Regions from separate parts of the Streptomyces sp. CNT360 genome, predicted to be linked through region 2. Evidence: riboswitches for the same ligand, from Rfam matches in the RefSeq annotation. Region 2 holds a riboswitch; each other region holds the start of a gene.
What was found. A riboswitch is a leader RNA that binds a small molecule or an ion and turns the genes downstream of it on or off. The one in region 2 is predicted to bind cobalamin.

Region 1: another riboswitch for cobalamin. It lies ahead of H297_RS0125150 (CoA-acylating methylmalonate-semialdehyde dehydrogenase); the one in region 2 lies ahead of nrdI (class Ib ribonucleoside-diphosphate reductase assembly flavoprotein NrdI).
Region 3: another riboswitch for cobalamin. It lies ahead of H297_RS0102225 (ribonucleoside-diphosphate reductase subunit alpha); the one in region 2 lies ahead of nrdI (class Ib ribonucleoside-diphosphate reductase assembly flavoprotein NrdI).

Annotation. Positions count from the first base shown of each region.
Region 1 is NZ_AUKO01000038.1:36,292-42,403, reverse strand. It holds gene H297_RS38260 (XRE family transcriptional regulator) at 1-1,130, shown strand, start outside; cobalamin riboswitch at 1,185-1,371, shown strand; gene H297_RS0125150 (CoA-acylating methylmalonate-semialdehyde dehydrogenase) at 1,572-3,071, shown strand; gene H297_RS0125145 (acyl-CoA dehydrogenase family protein) at 3,077-4,228, shown strand; gene H297_RS0125140 (enoyl-CoA hydratase/isomerase family protein) at 4,225-5,310, shown strand; gene mmsB (3-hydroxyisobutyrate dehydrogenase) at 5,310-6,112, shown strand, end outside.
Region 2 is NZ_AUKO01000018.1:221,741-227,852, reverse strand. It holds gene metE (5-methyltetrahydropteroyltriglutamate--homocysteine S-methyltransferase) at 1-1,955, shown strand, start outside; gene H297_RS0117000 (hypothetical protein) at 2,040-2,354, shown strand; cobalamin riboswitch at 2,476-2,711, shown strand; gene nrdI (class Ib ribonucleoside-diphosphate reductase assembly flavoprotein NrdI) at 2,867-3,322, shown strand; gene nrdE (class 1b ribonucleoside-diphosphate reductase subunit alpha) at 3,262-5,466, shown strand; gene nrdF (class 1b ribonucleoside-diphosphate reductase subunit beta) at 5,498-6,112, shown strand, end outside.
Region 3 is NZ_AUKO01000001.1:515,034-521,145, reverse strand. It holds gene H297_RS0102240 (tetratricopeptide repeat protein) at 1-583, shown strand, start outside; gene def (peptide deformylase) at 679-1,323, shown strand; gene H297_RS0102230 (ribonucleotide-diphosphate reductase subunit beta) at 1,423-2,451, opposite strand; gene H297_RS0102225 (ribonucleoside-diphosphate reductase subunit alpha) at 2,451-4,877, opposite strand; cobalamin riboswitch at 4,986-5,122, opposite strand; gene H297_RS0102220 (GNAT family N-acetyltransferase) at 5,190-5,687, opposite strand; gene mctP (monocarboxylate uptake permease MctP) at 5,785-6,112, opposite strand, start outside.

The sequences.
Region 1 (6,112 bases), on a different contig from region 2:
AGGTGGCCGCCGTCCTGGTCGACCTGGGCAGGCGCAACCAGAGCCTCGCCGAGCGGTTGTCCGAACCCTCCGAGCCGCAGGGGGAGGCCGCCACGGCGGTGTATCCGCGTACCGCGCACGAGGAGATCCGGGAGTTCTTCTACCGCCGTCAGAACTACCTGCACGAGACCGACCTCGCCGCCGAAGACCTCGCCGTCCGTATCGGCGCCAGGCCGGGGGAGGTGCTGGCCGCGCTGACCAGGCGTCTGGAGAAGCACGGTGTGCGTCTGGCGGCGGATTCCGCCCGGCAACACCGCTACGATCCCGAGACCCGGGTCCTGCACCTTGCCCCCACGCTGCGGCCGGGGCAGCGGGCCTTCCGGATGGCCACGCAGCTCGCGCTGATCGAGCACGAGGACGAGCTGTCGGCTCTCGCGGCAGAGGACTTCGATCCCGGCTCGCAGGCGTGGACGCTGGCCCGCATCGGCATCGCCCACTACTTCGCCGCCGCCCTGATCCTGCCCTATCGGGCCTTCCACGCGGCGGCCGAGGAGGTGCGCTACGACATCGAGTTGCTGACCGATCGCTTCGGCCTCGGGTACGAGACGGTGTGCCACCGCCTCAGCACGCTCCAGCGGCCCAGGCTGCGGGGTGTGCCCTTCTCCTTCGTCCGCGTCGACCGGGCGGGCAACCTCTCCAAGCAGCAGTCCGCCACTGACTTCCACTTCTCCCGTGGGGGCGGGACGTGTCCGCTGTGGGGTGTGTACGACGCGTTCGCCTCGCCCGGGCGTATCCGTGTCCAGGTCGGCTCCATGCCCGACGGACAGCGTCATCTGTGGACCGCGCGCACCGTCACCCGGCACCGGGGCGGCTGGGGCGAGCCGGGCAAGACCTTCGTCATCGCGCTGGGTTGCGAGATCCGCCACGCCTCCCGGCTCGTCTACTCCGACGGGCTCGACCTTTCCAACGCGTCCGCCGCCACGCCGATCGGCATGGGCTGCCGGGTGTGCGAGCGCACCGCCTGCCCGCAGCGTGCCGTGCCGCCCCTCGACCGGGCCCTGGCGATCGACGAGAACAGCAGTACGTTCGTGCCGTATCCGGTGGCGGCCCCGTCCGGCGATGCGCGGGAGGTGCCCTTCGCCGGGGAGTGAACAGGGTCCGTCTGCCCGTCCCGGGGTGGACGTACTTGGACGTCCAACTATATTGTCGAGGGCAAGGTCCGCGGTGTCAGGGAAGCCGGTGCGAGTCCGGCACGGTCCCGCCACTGTGACCGGGGAGCGCGCTCTCCATGCGTCGAAGGCCACTGGCGAACGGCCCGTTCGTCCGCCGGGAAGGCCGGGGAGCGTGCGCTGATCCGGGAGTCAGGATACCGGCCGCGGTGTTCGTATCCGTGTTGTCCACGAGGATGGAGAGACACGCATGGCACCGGTGCGCATCCACGATCCCGGCACGTCGGTCGGCCGGGCACCTGACCCCGCGCCGTAGGGGTATTCCGCCACGCGCTTCCCCGCGCGCCGCCCGCACGCCGGCCACCGCCCGTGTGCGCTACGGCCGCGCCATCCCCGGATCCCACCTGACGAGAGCAGGCTCTCTTGATCCGTGAACTGGCACATTTCGTAGGCGGTAAGCACACCCCGGGCGCCTCGGGTGCTTACGGCGACGTGTACGACCCCAACACCGGCGAGGTGCAGGCCCGGGTGCCGCTGGCGGGCGCCGAGGAGGCCCGGGCCGCGATCGCCGACGCGGCGGCGGCCCAGCCCGGATGGGCCGCCTGGAATCCGCAGCGGCGCGCCCGTGTGCTGCTGCGCTTCCTCCAACTCGTGGAGGAGGAACGCGAGTCGCTCGCACGGCTGCTCTCCTCCGAGCACGGCAAGACCGTAGCGGACGCGCACGGCGACCTTCAGCGCGGACTGGAGGTCGTCGAATTCGCAGCGGGCATCCCGCACCTGCTCAAGGGGGAGTTCACCGACAACGCAGGCAGTGGCATCGACGTGCACTCGCTGCGCGAGCCGCTCGGCGTCGTAGCGGGGATCACTCCGTTCAACTTCCCCGCGATGATCCCGCTGTGGCAGGCGGCACCGGCTCTGGCCTGCGGTAACGCATTCCTCCTGAAGCCCTCGGAGCGGGATCCCTCGGTGCCGTTGCGGCTCGCCGAGCTGTTCGTGGAGGCGGGGCTGCCCCCGGGCGTACTGAACGTCGTCCACGGCGGCAAGGAGACCGTCGACATCCTGCTGGAGGACCCCCGTGTCGAGGCGGTCGGCTTCGTCGGCTCCACCCCCGTGGCGGAACGGATCTATGCCACGGCCGCCGCGCACGGCAAGCGCGCACAGTGCTTCGGCGGGGCCAAGAACCACCTGATCGTGATGCCCGACGCCGATCTCGACCAGGCGGTCGACGCGCTGATCGGCGCGGGGTACGGCTCGGCCGGCGAGCGCTGCATGGCCGTCTCGGTGGCCGTGCCCGTCGGCGAGGCGACAGCCGACGCGCTGGTGGAGCGGCTCAAGGAGCGGATCGGCACGCTGCGGATCGGGCGTTCCGACGACACGGACGCGGACTTCGGTCCGCTGGTGGGGCAGGACGCCGTCGAGCGGGTCCGCTCCTACGTGGATCTCGGAGTCGAGGAGGGGGCCGAACTCGTCGTGGACGGCAGGGACTTCCGTCTCCCGGACCACCAGGACGGCTTCTTCGCCGGTGCCTCCCTCTTCGACCGGGTCACCCCGGGCATGCGCATCCACCAGGAGGAGATCTTCGGCCCCGTGCTGTCCGTCGTGCGCGCGGCCGACTACGAGGAGGCGCTGCGCCTGGCCACCGAGCACCCGTACGGCAACGGCGTGGCGATCTTCACCAGGGACGGGGACACCGCCCGCGACTTCACCCGCCGCGTGAACACCGGCATGGTCGGCGTCAACGTGCCGATCCCGGTGCCCGTCGCCTACCACACCTTCGGCGGCTGGAAGCGCTCCGGCTTCGGGGATCTCAACCAGCACGGACCCGACTCCATCCGCTTCTGCACCCGGACCAAGACCGTCACCTCGCGCTGGCCCTCCGGGGTCAAGGAAGGCGCGAGCTTCACCCTCCCCACGATGCGGTGAGCGCGATGACCGGTACCGCCCTTCTCACCGAGGACCAGGCGGCCCTCGTCGAAGCCACCCTGGACTTCACACAGGACCACCTCGCGCCGCACGCGGTCGAGTGGGACCGCGACAAGCACTTCCCCGTCGATGTGCTGCGCAAGGCCGCAGGACTGGGACTCGGCGGCATCTACGTCCGGGAGGAGGCCGGCGGCTCGGCGCTGAGCAGGGCCGACGGCGTGCTCGTCTTCGAGACCCTGGCCTCCGGCTGCCCGTCGGTGGCCGGGTACCTGTCCATCCACAACATGGTCGCCTGGATGATCGACCACTACGGAAGCGATCCCCAACGGGGGCGGTGGCTGCCCCGGCTGTGTGCCATGGAGGACCTGGGCAGCTACTGCCTGACCGAGCCCGAAGCCGGCTCCGACGCAGCGGCGCTGCGTACCCGAGCCGTGCGTGAGGGGGACGAGTACGTCCTGACCGGGGTCAAGCAGTTCATCTCCGGCGCCGACGCCTCGCAGCTCTACCTCGTCATGGCACGCACCGGCGGGGACGGGGCACGCGGGGTCTCCGCCTTCCTGGTCGACAGGAACGACCCGGGACTCTCCTTCGGGCCGAACGAGTCGAAGATGGGCTGGAACGCCCAGCCCACCCGACAGGTCGTCCTCGAACAGGTCCGGGTCCCGGCCGACCGGCTGCTCGGACGCGAGGGTGACGGCTTCCGCATCGCCATGAACGGCCTCAACGGCGGGCGCCTGGGCATCGCCGCCTGCTCCTTGGGCGGCGCCCGCAGCGCGCTGAGTGCCGCGCTGTCCTATCTCGCCGACCGGGAGGCGTTCGGCGCGCGTCTGCTCGACGCCGACTCCCTGCGCTTCCAGCTCGCCGACATGGAGACCGAACTGGCCGCGGCCCGCGCGCTCGTCCAGCAGGCGGCACGCGCTCTCGACCTCGGCGATCACCAGGCACCACAGATGTGCGCGATGGCCAAGCGGTTCGCCACCGACACCGGCTACTCCGTGGCCGACCGGGCGCTGCAACTGCACGGCGGATACGGCTACCTGACCGCATACGGCATCGAGAAGATCGTCCGCGACCTGCGGGTCCACCGGATCCTGGAAGGAACCAACGAGATCATGCGACTCATCGTGGCCCGCGGCATGACGGAGGCCCTCCGGTGACCGGCCCCGACGCCGACGGCGAGACGGTCCTGCTCGCTGCCGAGGGACACGCCGGCCGCATCACCCTCAACCGCCCGCGGGCGCTCAACTCCCTCACCCACGCCATGGTGCGGCGCATCGACGCCGCCCTGGACGAGTGGGAGCGGGACCCTGCCGTACGGACGGTGGTGCTCGACGGGGCGGGGGAGCGGGGACTGTGCGCGGGCGGCGACATCCGTGCCATCTACGAGGACGCCCGCGCCCGAGGTGGCAGGTCGGCTGCCTTCTGGCGGGACGAATACCGGCTCAACGCCCGGATTGCCCGCTTTCCCAAGCCCTATGCGGCGTTGATGGACGGCATCGTGATGGGGGGTGGCGTGGGCGTCTCCGCGCACGGCTCGGTCCGGATCGTCACCGAACGCTCCCGGATCGCGATGCCGGAGACGGGCATCGGCTTCGTCCCCGATGTCGGCGGCACCTATCTGCTGGCCCGCGCGCCCGGGGAGCTGGGGACGCATCTGGCGCTGACCGGAGCCCGGATGGGCGCCGCCGACGCGCTGTTGTGCGGGCTGGCCGACCACTTCGTACCCTCACCGCACCTGCCGGACCTGCTGCGCGACCTCGCGGAGGTGTCTGCGGGGGAGGCGGTGGCGCGGTACGCCGGGCAGCCGCCGCCCGGCGGGCTGGAGGCGGCCCAGGAATGGATCGACCGCTGCTACGCGGCGGAGTCGGTCGAGGAGATCGTCGAGCGGTTGCGCGCCGACGGCTCGCCCGGGGCGAAGGAGGCAGCCGGGGCGCTGGCCGCCAAGTCACCGACGGCACTCAAGGTCACCCTTGCCGCGCTGCGCCGGGCGCGGCGGCTCGACTCGCTGGAGCGGGTTCTGGAGCAGGAGCACCGGGTCTCGTGTGCCTGCCTGGCCGCCCCCGATCTGGTCGAGGGTATCCGGGCCCAGGTCGTGGACAAGGACCGCAGCCCGCGCTGGAGACCGGCCTCCCTCGCAGAGGTCGCCGACGTCGATGTGGAGCGGTTCTTCACGTCGGGCGGCGACGACGGGCTCCGCTTCGGCGGGCGGGGAAACGACGCGGCACAGGAGGTGGCGTGATGAGCCGGGCACGGCGCACGGTCGGTTTCGTCGGACTCGGACGGATGGGCGCGCCCATGGCGGCGAACCTCGCCAAGGCCGGTCACCGGGTACGCGGTTTCGACCTGGTCCCCGACTTGACGGCGGCGGCTGCCGGCTTCGGGGTCGAGACCACGAGCTCGGCGGCCGAGGCGGCCGAGGGCGCCGACGTGGTGCTCACCATGTTGCCCGAGGGGCGGCATGTGCTGGGCCTCTACCGGGATCAGGGGCTGCTGTCCGCCGCGCGACCCGGCACGCTGTTCATCGACTGTTCGACCATCGATGTGGCGGACGCCCGCGCCGTTCACGAGGCCGTGGCCGGGGCCGGGATGCGCGGGGTGGACGCACCGGTCTCCGGCGGCGTCGTCGGCGCTGAGGGGGGCACGCTCACCTTCATGGCGGGCGGCGGCGAGCCCGAGTTCGCGGAGGCGGAGCCGCTGCTGGCGGCGATGGGCAAGAAGGCGGTGCACTGCGGGGGCCCGGGAGCCGGGCAGGCGGCGAAGATCTGCAACAACATGATCCTCGGCGTCTCCATGATCGCGGTGAGCGAGGCGTTCGTCCTCGGCGAGAGCCTCGGCCTGTCCCACCAGGCCCTGTACGACGTGGCCTCCACCGCATCCGGGCAGTGCTGGGCGCTGTCCGTCAACTGTCCGGTGCCGGGACCGGTGCCGACCAGCCCGGCCAACCGCGACTACCGCCCCGGCTTCGCGGGAGCCCTCATGGCCAAGGACCTGGGACTGGCCCTCGGCGCCGTCGAGGCGCACGGGGTCGACGCCGAACTGGG
Region 2 (6,112 bases):
CCAACTACCACTACCTCGTCCCTGAGCTGGGCCCCGACACCGTCTTCACCGCCGACTCCACCAAGCAGGTCGCCGAGCTGAAGGAGGCGCTGGCGCTGGGTCTGACCGCACGTCCGGTCCTCGTCGGCCCGGTCACCTACCTCCTGCTGGCCAAGCCCGCGCCGGGTGTCGCCGCCGACTTCGAGCCGCTGAGCCTGCTGGAGAAGCTGCTCCCGGTGTACGCGGAGATCCTCGCCGATCTGCGGGCCGCGGGCGCCGAGTGGGTGCAGCTGGACGAGCCGGCGCTGGTCCAGGACCGCACCCCGCAGGAGCTGGAAGCCGCCACCCGCGCCTGTCGCGAACTGGGCGGGCTCACCGACCGGCCGAAGCTGTTGGTCGCCTCCTACTTCGACCGGCTCGGCGACGCCCTGCCCGTCCTGGCCAAGGCTCCGGTGGACGGCCTCGCGATCGACTTCACCGAGGCGGCTGCCGCCAACCTGGACGCGATCGCCGCGGCCGGTGGACTGCCCGGAAAGCGCCTGGTGGCCGGGGTCGTCAACGGCCGCAACATCTGGATCAACGACCTGGAGAAGTCCCTGGCCACCCTCGGTACCCTCCTGGGTCTCGCCGACCGGGTGGATGTCGCGGCCTCCTGCTCGATGCTGCACGTACCGCTCGACGCGAAGGCCGAACGCGACCTCGACCCGGAGGTGCTGCGCTGGCTGGCCTTCGCCCGGCAGAAGACCACCGAGATCGTCACCCTCGCCAAGGGGCTGACGCAGGGCACCGACGCCATCAGCGCTGAGCTGTCCGCCAACCGCGCCGACCTTGCCTCCCGTGCCCACTCCGCGCTCACCCACGACCCGGCGGTGCGGGCCCGCGCCGCTGCGGTGACCGAGGCGGAGACCCGCCGCTCGCAGCCCTACGCGGAGCGCACGAAGGCCCAGCGCGCACGGCTGGGCCTGCCGCTGCTGCCCACCACCACGATCGGCTCCTTCCCGCAGACGACCGAGCTGCGCACCGCCCGCGCCGACCTGCGCGCCGGCCGCATCGACACGGCGGGGTACGAGGAGCGGATCAAGACCGAGATCCGCGACGTCCTCGCCTTCCAGGAGAAGGCGGGCATCGACGTGCTCGTGCACGGTGAGCCCGAGCGCAACGACATGGTGCAGTACTTCGCCGAGCAGCTCACCGGCTACCTGGCCACCCAGCACGGCTGGGTCCAGTCCTACGGCACCCGCTACGTGCGCCCGCCGGTCCTGGCCGGCGACATCTCCCGCCCCGAACCGATGACGGTCCGCTGGACCACCTATGCCCAGTCGCTGACCCGGCGCCCCGTCAAGGGCATGCTGACGGGCCCGGTCACCATGCTCGCCTGGTCCTTCGTCCGCGACGACCAGCCCCTCGGAGAGACAGCACGCCAGGTCGCCCTCGCCCTGCGCGACGAGGTCAGCGATCTGGAGGCCGCGGGTACTTCGGTCATCCAGGTCGACGAGCCCGCGCTGCGCGAGACCCTCCCGCTGCGCGCCGCCGACCGCGACGTCTACCTCGCCTGGGCGACCGATGCCTTCCGCCTCTCCACCGCGGGCGTCCGCCCGGCCACCCAGATCCACACCCACATGTGCTACGCCGAGTTCGGCGACATCGTCCAGGCCATCGACGACCTCGACGCCGACGTCATCAGCCTGGAAGCAGCCCGCTCCCACATGCAGGTCGCACACGAACTGGCCGAGCACGGCTACCCGCGCGAGGCCGGTCCAGGCGTCTACGACATCCACTCCCCCCGCGTCCCCAGCACCGAGGAGGCCACAGCCCTGCTGCGCAAGGGCCTCGAAGCCATTCCCGCCGACCGCCTGTGGGTCAACCCCGACTGCGGCCTGAAGACCCGCGGCTGGCCCGAGACCCGGGCCTCCCTGGAGAACCTGGTCGCCGCCGCACGAACCGTCCGCACGGAGCTGCCCGCCAGCACGTCCTGAGACACGTCCTCGGCGGGGGCGGACGCCGTACCGCCCGCCCCCGCCAGGGCACGAGACGAGTCGGCACACCGAACAGGAGGCGGCATGGCCAGGAGACCTCCACAGCACATCGTCATCGACGGGAAGCCCATGGTGGCTCTCACCCCGCACGACTTCGAGAACCTCGCTGCCATGCGGCGGCAACTCGGCGGCCAGAGCGTACGGATGCGCACGCTGCGTGAGGCCCTGCTGGAGACGGCCGACTACCTCGAAGCCCTCGACACCGCGCTGCGCGGACGGGACGGCGCCTACCCCTCGTCCGGCATTCCCGGCGCCGACTCGCTGCTGACCGCGCTCCCCGAGCGGATACACCGGGCCCGCCGGAGTGCGGGCACGACGAAGCGGCAGCCGAAGCGCTGAGGCGGCTCCGCAGCAGCGCACAAGCCTCCCTCACCCGGGGCACGGCTCGGATGTGCGTGCTACCACCCACTCCTCGCGACACAAGATGTACCCCCTCCCACACGCATCCCCACCTAGATGTAGTGTTGGCCGCGCTGATGGTTCGCGAGGCGCAGCGGCGTCCCGCGAGGCAAGAGGGAACCCGGTGAAAGTCCGGGACTGCCCCGCAGCGGTGAGCGGGAACGACCGCCGTCACACAGCACTGGGCCCACCCGGGTCCGGGAAGCGACGGCCAGTAGAAGGCCCGCCGTCACCGGGATCCGGTGGCCGGCAGGCGCGCCCGCGAGTCCGAAGACCTGCCATCGGTGCGCACATCGACGTGGTGTGCGCGCTCCGGGGCCCCGAGGGAGGGCCGCGTGGCTGTGTGCGCAGCGGGCACGGTCGTCACCGTCCGTGAACCGGCGCACGTGCTGCCTCGCATCCGCTCCCCGCCCCCGGAGGGACAGGGTACGAGCGAGAGGAGGCGGCAGACCGTGAGCGGTCTTGTGTACTTCTCCAGCGTCTCGGAGAACACCAAGCGCTTTGTCGAGCGGCTCGGTCTGCCCGCGCAGCGCATCCCTCTGCGCCCCCAGCTGGAGGGCATGCCACGGGCGGCCGCACCGTATGTGCTGATCGTGCCGACGTACGGCGGCGGCCACGACAACGGCAGGGGTGCGGTGCCCAAGCAGGTGATCCGCTTCCTCAACGATGCGGAGAACCGGTCGCTGCTGCGCGGGGTGATCGCGTCGGGCAACACCAATTTCGGCGAGGCGTACTGCCAGGCCGGAAGGGTGATCTCGGCGAAGTGCGGGGTTCCCGAGCTGTACAGGTTCGAGTTGCTGGGCACGGAGCGGGACGTCCGTGCCGTGCGGGAAGGTCTGGAGAGGTTTTGGACACGACACTCGTCGACACAGGCAGTACGGACGGCGCGGACTTCAGCCGCGGCGTGAGCGCGGGCGAGGGCTCGCCCGTCTCGACGATGGAGCGCAAGGACTACCACGCGCTCAACGCGATGCTGAACATCTACGACTGCTACGGCAGCATCCAGTTCGACAAGGACCGGGAAGCCGTACGCCAGTACTTCCTCCAGCACGTGAACCCGAACACGGTGGTGTTCGACTCGGTGGAGGAGAAGCTCGCCTACCTGATCGATAACGACTACTACGAGGCCGCGCCGTTCCGCCGGTACGACGAGGCGTTCCTCACGTCGCTGTACCGGCAGGCATACGCGCACAAGCACCGGTTCGCCACGTTCCTCGGCGCGTTCAAGTACTACACCTCCTACACGCTCAAGACCTTCGACGGGCGCCGCTACCTGGAGCGTTTCGAGGACCGGGTCGTCGCCACCGCCCTCTACCTGGGCGCAGGCGACCAGGAGCTGGCCTCCCGCCTGGTGGACGAGATCCTCACCGGCCGCTTCCAGCCCGCCACCCCCACCTTCCTCAACGCGGGCAAGGCACAGCGCGGTGAACTGGTCTCCTGCTTCCTGCTGCGGGTGGAGGACAATCTGGAGTCCATCGGACGCGGCGTCAACTCCGCGCTCCAGCTCTCCAAGCGGGGCGGAGGTGTGGCGCTCCTGCTGTCCAACCTGCGCGAGCAGGGCGCCCCGATCAAGAAGATCGAGAACCAGTCCTCGGGTGTCGTGCCGGTGATGAAGCTGCTGGAGGACTCCTTCTCCTACGCCAACCAGCTCGGTGCACGCCAGGGCGCGGGCGCGGTCTATCTGCACGCGCACCATCCGGACATCATGCGGTTCCTGGACACCAAGCGGGAGAACGCGGACGAGAAGATCCGCATCAAGACCCTCTCCCTCGGCGTGGTCATCCCGGACATCACCTTCGAGCTGGCCAAGCGGAACGAGGACATGCACCTGTTCTCGCCCTACGACGTGGAGCGCGAGTACGGCAAACCGCTGGCCGACCTGTCGGTGAGCGCGCACTACGACGAGATGGTCACCAACCCGAACATCCGCAGGACGACGGTGCCGGCGCGGGAGTTCTTCAAGACCATCGCCGAGCTGCAGTTCGAGTCGGGTTATCCGTACATCCTGTTCGAGGACACGGTCAACCGGGCCAACCCGATCCCCGGCTGGATCAACATGTCGAACCTGTGCTCGGAGATCCTCCAGGTCAACACGCCCAGCACCTACGACCAGGCGATCGGCTACGAGCAGGTGGGCCGGGACATCTCCTGCAACCTGGGCTCGCTCAACATCGCTGCCGCCATGGCCTCCCCCGACCTCGGCGCCACCGTCGAGACCGCCGTGCGAGGTCTGACCGCCGTCTCCGACCAGTCGGACATCGGCGCCGTCCCCTCCGTCGCCAACGGCAACGCGCTCTCCCACTCCATCGGCCTGGGCCAGATGAACCTGCACGGCTACCTCGCCTCGCAGCGCATCCACTACGGCAGCGAGGAGGGCGTCGACTTCACGAACATGTACTTCTACGCCGTCACCTATCACGCCCTGCGCGCCTCCAACCGGATGGCGATCGAGCGCGGCAAGGCCTTCGCCGGGTTCGCGGAGTCCGGCTACGCGGACGGCTCCTACTTCGACAAGTACACCGAGCAGGTGTGGGAGCCGGCCACCGAGCAGGTCGCCAAGCTCTTCGCCGCGTCCGGGATCGCACTGCCCACCCCGGAGGACTGGCGGGAGCTGAAGCGCTCCGTCCAGCAGCACGGCATCTACAACCAGTACCTCCAAGCCGTGCCGCCGACCGGCTCGATCAGCTACATCAACAACGCGACCGCCTCCATCCACCCGATCGCCTCCAAGATCGAGATTCGCAAGGAGGGCAAGCTCGGCCGCGTCTACTTCCCGGCGCCGCACATGGACAACGACAACCTGGAGTACTTCCAGGACGCGTACGAGATCGGCCCCGAGAAGATCATCGACACCTACGCGGCGGCGACCCAGCACGTGGACCAGGGCCTGAGCTGCACCCTCTTCTTCCGTGACACGGCCACCACCCGCGACCTGAACAGGGCGCAGATCCACGCCTGGCGCAAGGGCATCAAGACTCTCTACTACATCCGACTGCGCCAGGAGGCCCTGGAAGGTACCGAGATCGAGAACTGCCTCTCCTGCACCCTGTGACCGTCCCCGTAACGTCCGCGAAGGCTCGCACATGACCACCACCGAAGCGCCCGTGACCGACCTGCTGGCGAACTCGGCCACGCCTCCGTTCTTCCGTCACGACCCATCCGCCCGGCTGCGCCCTGTCAACTGGAACCGGGTCACCGACGAGAAGGACCTGGAGGTCTGGAACCGGCTCACCTCCAACTTCTGGCTGCCCGAGAAGGTCCCGCTCTCCAACGATCTCCAGGCGTGGCAGCAGCGGCTCACGCCCGAGGAACGCACGCTGACCATGCGGGTGTTCACCGGCCTGACCCTGCTCGACACCGTGCAGGCGACCGTCGGCGAGATCGCCCAGATCCAGGACGCGCGCACCGAGCACGAGGAGGCCGTCTACACCAACATCGCCTTCATGCAGGCCGTGCACGCCCGCAGCTACTCCTCGGTCTTCTCCACCCTCTCCACCACCCCCGAGATCGACGACGCCTACCGCTGGGCCGTGGGCAACGACGTCCTCCAGCAGCGGGCCAAGAAGGTCCTGGCGCACTACTACGGGGACGATCCGCTCAAGCGCAAGGTCGCCGCCACCCTCCTGTCGTCGCTGCTGCTGTACGCGGGTTTCTACCTCCCGCTGCACTTCTCCTGCCATGCGATGCTGACGAACACC
Region 3 (6,112 bases), on a different contig from region 2:
CTCCCCCGAGGGCGAGGCGGAAGTCGTGTGGGGGCGGCGCGTCGACCCCGCCCGGATGGAGGTGCAGAGCATTCCGCTGCCCTCCTCGGGGCGCCGCTGGGGCGAGGTCGTCCTGCACGACGGCGTGCCGCACGGTGAGCGCTCCACCACCGCGGGGCCGTCCTACCCGGTCTTCGACGAGATCGAGCTGTGGGCCCCCTCGCCGGTGCCCACCTGGGTGGTCCTGCTGGAGGCCGCCACGGAGAGCGACCGGGACGCGCTGGAGCGGCTGGCGGCCGACGCCGGGTTCGCCGCCGAGGACTGGTCGTCGTCCGTCCGGCTGCTGTGCCGGGCCTGCTCGGAGAGCGCCATGCCCGCCGACGAGGGCGACGGCACCGCGCATCTGGACCCGCACGACCACAGTTCACCCGGCCACCCCGGCCCGCTCGGCCACATGACGCAGGGCGGCCCCGGCGAGCTGTGGGTGCCCGAGCGCGAGTGCGGACTGGCGGCCCCCGCCGCGCTGGTGCGCGGCCTGCTGGACGGCTGGGTCGCGGACAGCCCCGACACCCGTGAGTGGCGGGATCTGGAGGAGGTCTGCTGAGCACCGTCGCGGCGCCCCGTACTCTGTAGGGCGAGCATTTCGCGGTGCTCACCGGACTCAGCTCTCACAGGGACGCAGGAAGGCGTAACGACGGCATGGCGCAGCAGCAGGAAACCAAGGCCGGCTCGGCCGGTGTCGCCGAGGGCGGGTTCGTCGACGACGTGACGGACGCGGCGGCCCGCGAGGAGGCGCACACCGCTCGCGGTACGGCCCGCCCCATCACCGTCGTCGGCAACCCGGTGCTGCACCGGACCTGCCAGGAGGTGACCGAGTTCGGCGAGGAGCTGGCCGCGCTGGTGGACGACATGTTCGCCAGCCAGCGGGCCGCCGAGGGTGTGGGCATCGCCGCCAACCAGATCGGTGTGGACGCCAGGGTCTTCGTCTACGACTGCCACGACGACGAGGGTGTACGCCACGTCGGTGTCGTCTGCAACCCGGTGCTCGACCAGCTCCCCGTCGAGCGGCGCGTCCTGGACGACGGCAGCGAGGGCTGCCTGTCGGTGCCGGGCGCCTACCATCCACTGGCCCGCACCGACTACGCCGTGGTGCGCGGCCAGGACGCCCAGGGCAGGCCGATCGCCGTGCAGGGCACCGGCTACTTCGCCCGCTGCCTCCAGCACGAGACCGACCACCTCGACGGGTACCTGTACATCGACCGGCTCTCCAAGCGGGAGCGCAAGGACGTGCTGCGGCAGATGGCCGAGAGCACGCCCCGCTACGAGACGGTCCCGAACCCGTAGCCGCGGACCGGGTGGGGCCTGGGCCACCTGGCCCCACCCGGCGTTCTCGGGGTGCCGCGGCTCGTCCGCGGCCGTGCCGGCCGTCTGCGGCCGGCCGGATCAGAAGTCGTCGTCCAGCGACACCGAACCCTCGACGGCGACCTGGTAGGCGGACGGGCGGCGCTCGAAGAAGTTGGTCAGCTCCTGGACGTTCTGCAGCTCCATGAAGGAGAACGGGTTGGTGGCCCCGTAGCGTTCGGGGAAGCCCAGCCGGCGCAGCCGCTGGTCGGCGACGGCCTGCAGGTACGCGCGCATGGAAGCGGTGTTCATGCCGGGCAGCCCCTCGCCGCACAAATCGCGGGCGAACTGGAGCTCCGCCTCGACGGCTTCGTCCAGCATGGCCACCACCTCCTTCTCCAGCTCGGCGTCGAACAGCTCGGGCTCCTCCTGGCGCACGGTGTCCACCACGTCGAAGGCGAAGGACATGTGCATGGACTCGTCGCGGAAGACCCAGTTGGTGCCGGTGGCCAGCCCGTGCAGCAGGCCGCGGGAGCGGAACCAGTAGACGTAGGCGAACGCGCCGTAGAAGAAGAGCCCTTCGATGCAGGCGGCGAAGCAGATCAGGTTGAGCAGGAAGCGGCGCCGGTCGGCCGCGCTGCCCAACTGGTCGAGGTGTTCGACCGAATCCATCCACCGGAAGCAGAACTGCGCCTTCTCCCGGATGGAGGGGATGTTCTCCACCGCGGCGAACGCCTGAGCCCGCTCGTCGTGGTCGGGCAGGTAGGTGTCCAGCAGGGTCAGATAGAACTGGACGTGCACGGCCTCCTCGAACAGCTGCCGCGACAGATACAGCCGGGCCTCGGGGGAGTTGATGTGCTTGTAGAGGGTGAGCACGAGGTTGTTGGCGACGATCGAGTCGCCGGTCGCGAAGAACGCCACCAGCCGCCCGATCATGTGCTGCTCCCCGGGGGAGAGCTTGGCCAGGTCGGCGACGTCGGAGTGGAGGTCGACCTCCTCCACGGTCCAGGTGTTCTTGATGGCGTCCCGGTAGCGCTCGTAGAAGTGCGGGTAGCGCATGGGCCGCAGGGTCAGCTCGAAGCCCGGGTCGAGCAGGCTGGGCGTCGTGGTCGATGTGGGTGCCGTGGACATTACTGGCAGGCCTCGCAGGACTCGGGGTTCTCCAGGGAGCAGGCGACGGCTTCACCGGCCGTCGGCGGGGTGGGCGCGGGAACGGCACCGGCGGTGGCCGCTCCCGCCGCCTGCGCGATCCGCGTGGCGGGGCGCGAGCGCAGGTAGTAGGTCGTCTTGATGCCGCGCTTCCAGGCGTACGCGTACATCGAGCTGAGCTTCCCGATGGTGGGCGCGGACTGGAACAGGTTCAGCGACTGGCTCTGGTCCAGGTAGGGGGTGCGGGCGGCGGCCATGTCGATGAGGGCGCGCTGCGGAATCTCCCACGCGGTGCGGTAGAGCGCACGGACCCGGGCGGGCACCCCCGGCAGCTCCTGCACCGAGCCGTTGGCCTCGCGCAGCGCTTCGCGGGTCCGCGCGTTCCACAGCCCGTGCTGCTTGAGCTCGGCCACCAGATACGCGTTGACCTGGAGGAACTCCCCGCTGAGCGTCTCGCGTTTGAAGAGGTTGGAGACCTGCGGCTCGATGCACTCGTACACCCCGGCGATGGCGGCGATGGTGGCGGTCGGTGCGATGGCCAGCAGCAGCGCGTTGCGCATCCCGGTGCGGGCGAGGCGGGTACGCAGCGCCTCCCACCGGTGCGGCCAGGCGCGGCCCTCGCTCGCCTGCGGGTAGTGGTCGGGGTGCAGGACGCCGCGTGCGGTGCGGGTCAGCTCCCAGGCGGGCAGCGGGCCGTGCCGTTCGGCCAGCTCGGCGGAGGTCTCGTACGCCGCGAGCATGATCCGCTCGGCGATACGGGTGGACACCTCGCGGGCCTCCTCGGAGTCGAACGGCAGCCCGAGGCGGAAGAAGACGTCCTGGAGCCCCATCACGCCGAGACCGACCGGCCGCCAGCGGGAGTTGGAGCTCGCGGCCTGCTCGGTGGGGTAGAAGTTGATGTCCACCACGCGGTCCAGGAAGGTCACCGCCGTGCGGACCGTGGCGTCCAGCCGTTCCCAGTCCATCCGGCCGTCCTCGCCCAGGTGCGCGGCCAGGTTGACGGAGCCCAGGTTGCACACGGCGGTCTCGCCGTCGTCGGAGACCTCCAGGATCTCCGTGCACAGATTCGAGGAGTGCACGACGTGTCCGGGCGCGCCGGTCTGGTTGGCGGTGCGGTTGGAGGTGTCCTTGAAGGTCATCCAGCCGTTGCCGGTCTGCGCGAGGGTGCGCATCATCGCCCCGTACAGCTGGCGGGCGGGCACCTGCTTGACGGCGCGGCCCTCTGCCTCCGCGGCCCGGTAGGCGGCGTCGAACTCCGCGCCCCACAGGTCGACCAGCCCGGGCACGTCCGAGGGGGAGAACAGCGACCAGTCGGCGTCGGCCTCGACGCGCCGCATGAACTCGTCGGGGATCCAGTGCGCGAGGTTCAGATTGTGGGTGCGGCGCGCATCCTCGCCGGTGTTGTCGCGCAGTTCGAGGAACTCCTCGATGTCCGCGTGCCAGGTCTCCAGGTAGACGCAGGCGGCCCCCTTGCGCCGGCCGCCCTGGTTGACCGCGGCGACCGAGGAGTCCAGGGTCCGCAGGAAGGGCACGATGCCGCCGGAGTGTCCGTTGGTGCCGCGGATCAGTGCGCCGCGGGAGCGGATGCGGGAGAAGGGCAGACCGATTCCGCCCGCGTGCTTGGACAGGCGGGCCACCTGGTGGTAACGCTCGTAGATCGAGTCCAGCTCGTCCCTGGGGGAGTCCAGCAGGTAGCAGGAGGACATCTGGGGGTGGCGGGTGCCGGAGTTGAACAGGGTGGGCGAGGAGGGCAGGTAGGCCAGCGAGCTGAGCAGCCGGTAGAACGCGGTGACCTCGGCGAGGGCCTCGGCCGACTCGTCCGCCGCCAGACCGCAGGCCACCCGCAGGAAGAAGTGCTGCGGCGTCTCGACGACCTGCCGCGTGGTGGGATGCCGCAGCAGGTAGCGGGAGTGCACGGTGCGCAGCCCGAAGTAGCCGAACCTGTCGTCGGCACCCTCCGCGACGGCCTCCTCGACCAGGGCGTCGAGCGCGGCGGCGTGCGCCTGCACGAAGGCGTGGGTGCGCTCGGCGATCAGCCCCTCGGCGTGGCCGAGGGCCGAAGACGCCGAGAAGCTGGTGGCACCGGCGGCCGCCGTCTCGTCACGGATCGCGAGGGTCAACAGCCGGGCCGCGAGCGCCGAGTAGGACGGCTCCTCGCTGATGAGACCCGCGGCGGCCTCGACGGCCAGCGTGCGCAGGTCGGCCGCTGTGGCCGCCGGGGCACGCCCGCGCAGCGCCGCCGCGAGCACGGGGGCCGGGTCCGCGTCGGGGAGGCCCGCGGCCAGCGCCGTGAGGGTTTCGCTCAGGGCGGCGGCGGGGCCGTCCGCCGCGTCCGTGGCGGGGTCCGGGCCGGAGCCTGGAGGGGTCCGCTCCTGACTGGGTGACGGGGCGGTGGGGGCGATGGTCACGCGATGCTCTCCCTCGCTGCTCGTGCTCGCGGCGGGGCACGGCGTGGGGGAGCGGGCAGGACAGGCCCTCCGCGCTCCGTCCGCCGGCCCAGTCCACGAGACCCGGACGTGTCGATGCCGGCGCCGGCAGGTGATCGGACTCGCGGGCAGCACCGAGCTGCTCCGCACACCGTTGCGGGACAGTCCCGGATTCGCACCGGGTTCCCCTGCGTCAGTGGCGACGGCCGTGAGGGAGCATACATGTTGTGGCCCCCTGGCTGTGACCCCCCATATCTTGTGTCTTGTTCGGTGCGGTGTGTCGGTGTGGCGCCGTCACAGCGCCAGGGTGTAGGCCCACAGGGGGACGTCCTCGACCGGGCACCAGTCCCGCTCGGGCGTCCGTACGAAACCGAGCCGCTCGTAGAGCCGGTGCGCCGCGAACATGTGCCGCTGGGTGGAGAGCACCAGCCCGCGCAGGCCCAGGGCGCGGGCCCGCTCCACGCAGGCGGTCACCAGCGCCTCGCCCACTCCGCGCCCCCGCGCGCCCTGGCGCACGGCGAGCATCCGGAACTCGCCCTCGCCCTCGGCCGCGCGCTCCGCGTACGGCCCGCCGGCGCCGACGAAGGTGACCGTGCCGAGCACCGTTCCCCGCCCGTCCTCGGCCACCAGCAGCTCCGCCTGGGCGGCGCGGGAGGCGGCGTCGCGCAGGGTCGTCAGATACGGATCGTCCTCGCCGAAGTCCAACAGCCCGCCGTCCAGGTAGGCGCGGGCGACCAACTCTCCGGTCTCGGCGTACTCGTCGGGCCGGGCGGCCCGGATGGTGAGGTCCATGCCGCCATCATGGCCCGTGACACCGACACCCGCCCCCGTGCAGAACGGGAGCGGGTGTCAGGGCGGTTCCGGCCGCGCCGGAAGCGCGGCTGCGGCCTCAGTGCGCGGCGGTGGCCTCCACCTGGGGGTCCTCGCCGGTGTCCGGCCCCTTGCCGGTGGAGACCGTCGGTGCCGGGTCCTTCGCCGGGGCGGTACCGGGCTGCGGGGCGTCGGCCGTGTAGTCCTCCGGCCGGGTCTCGTCGATGCCTGCGGGCGCCTTGAGGGCCCGGAGCACCAGCGTGCCGACCACGGTCACGGCCACGTTCGCCACGAATGCCGTCACGCCGATGTAGCCGGTCTCCCCGATGCCGGGGATGACGTCGTTGCTGCCGCCGAAGTGCTTCTGGGCGGGGCTGGCGACGCCGTACGCGGCGACCGTGCCGTAG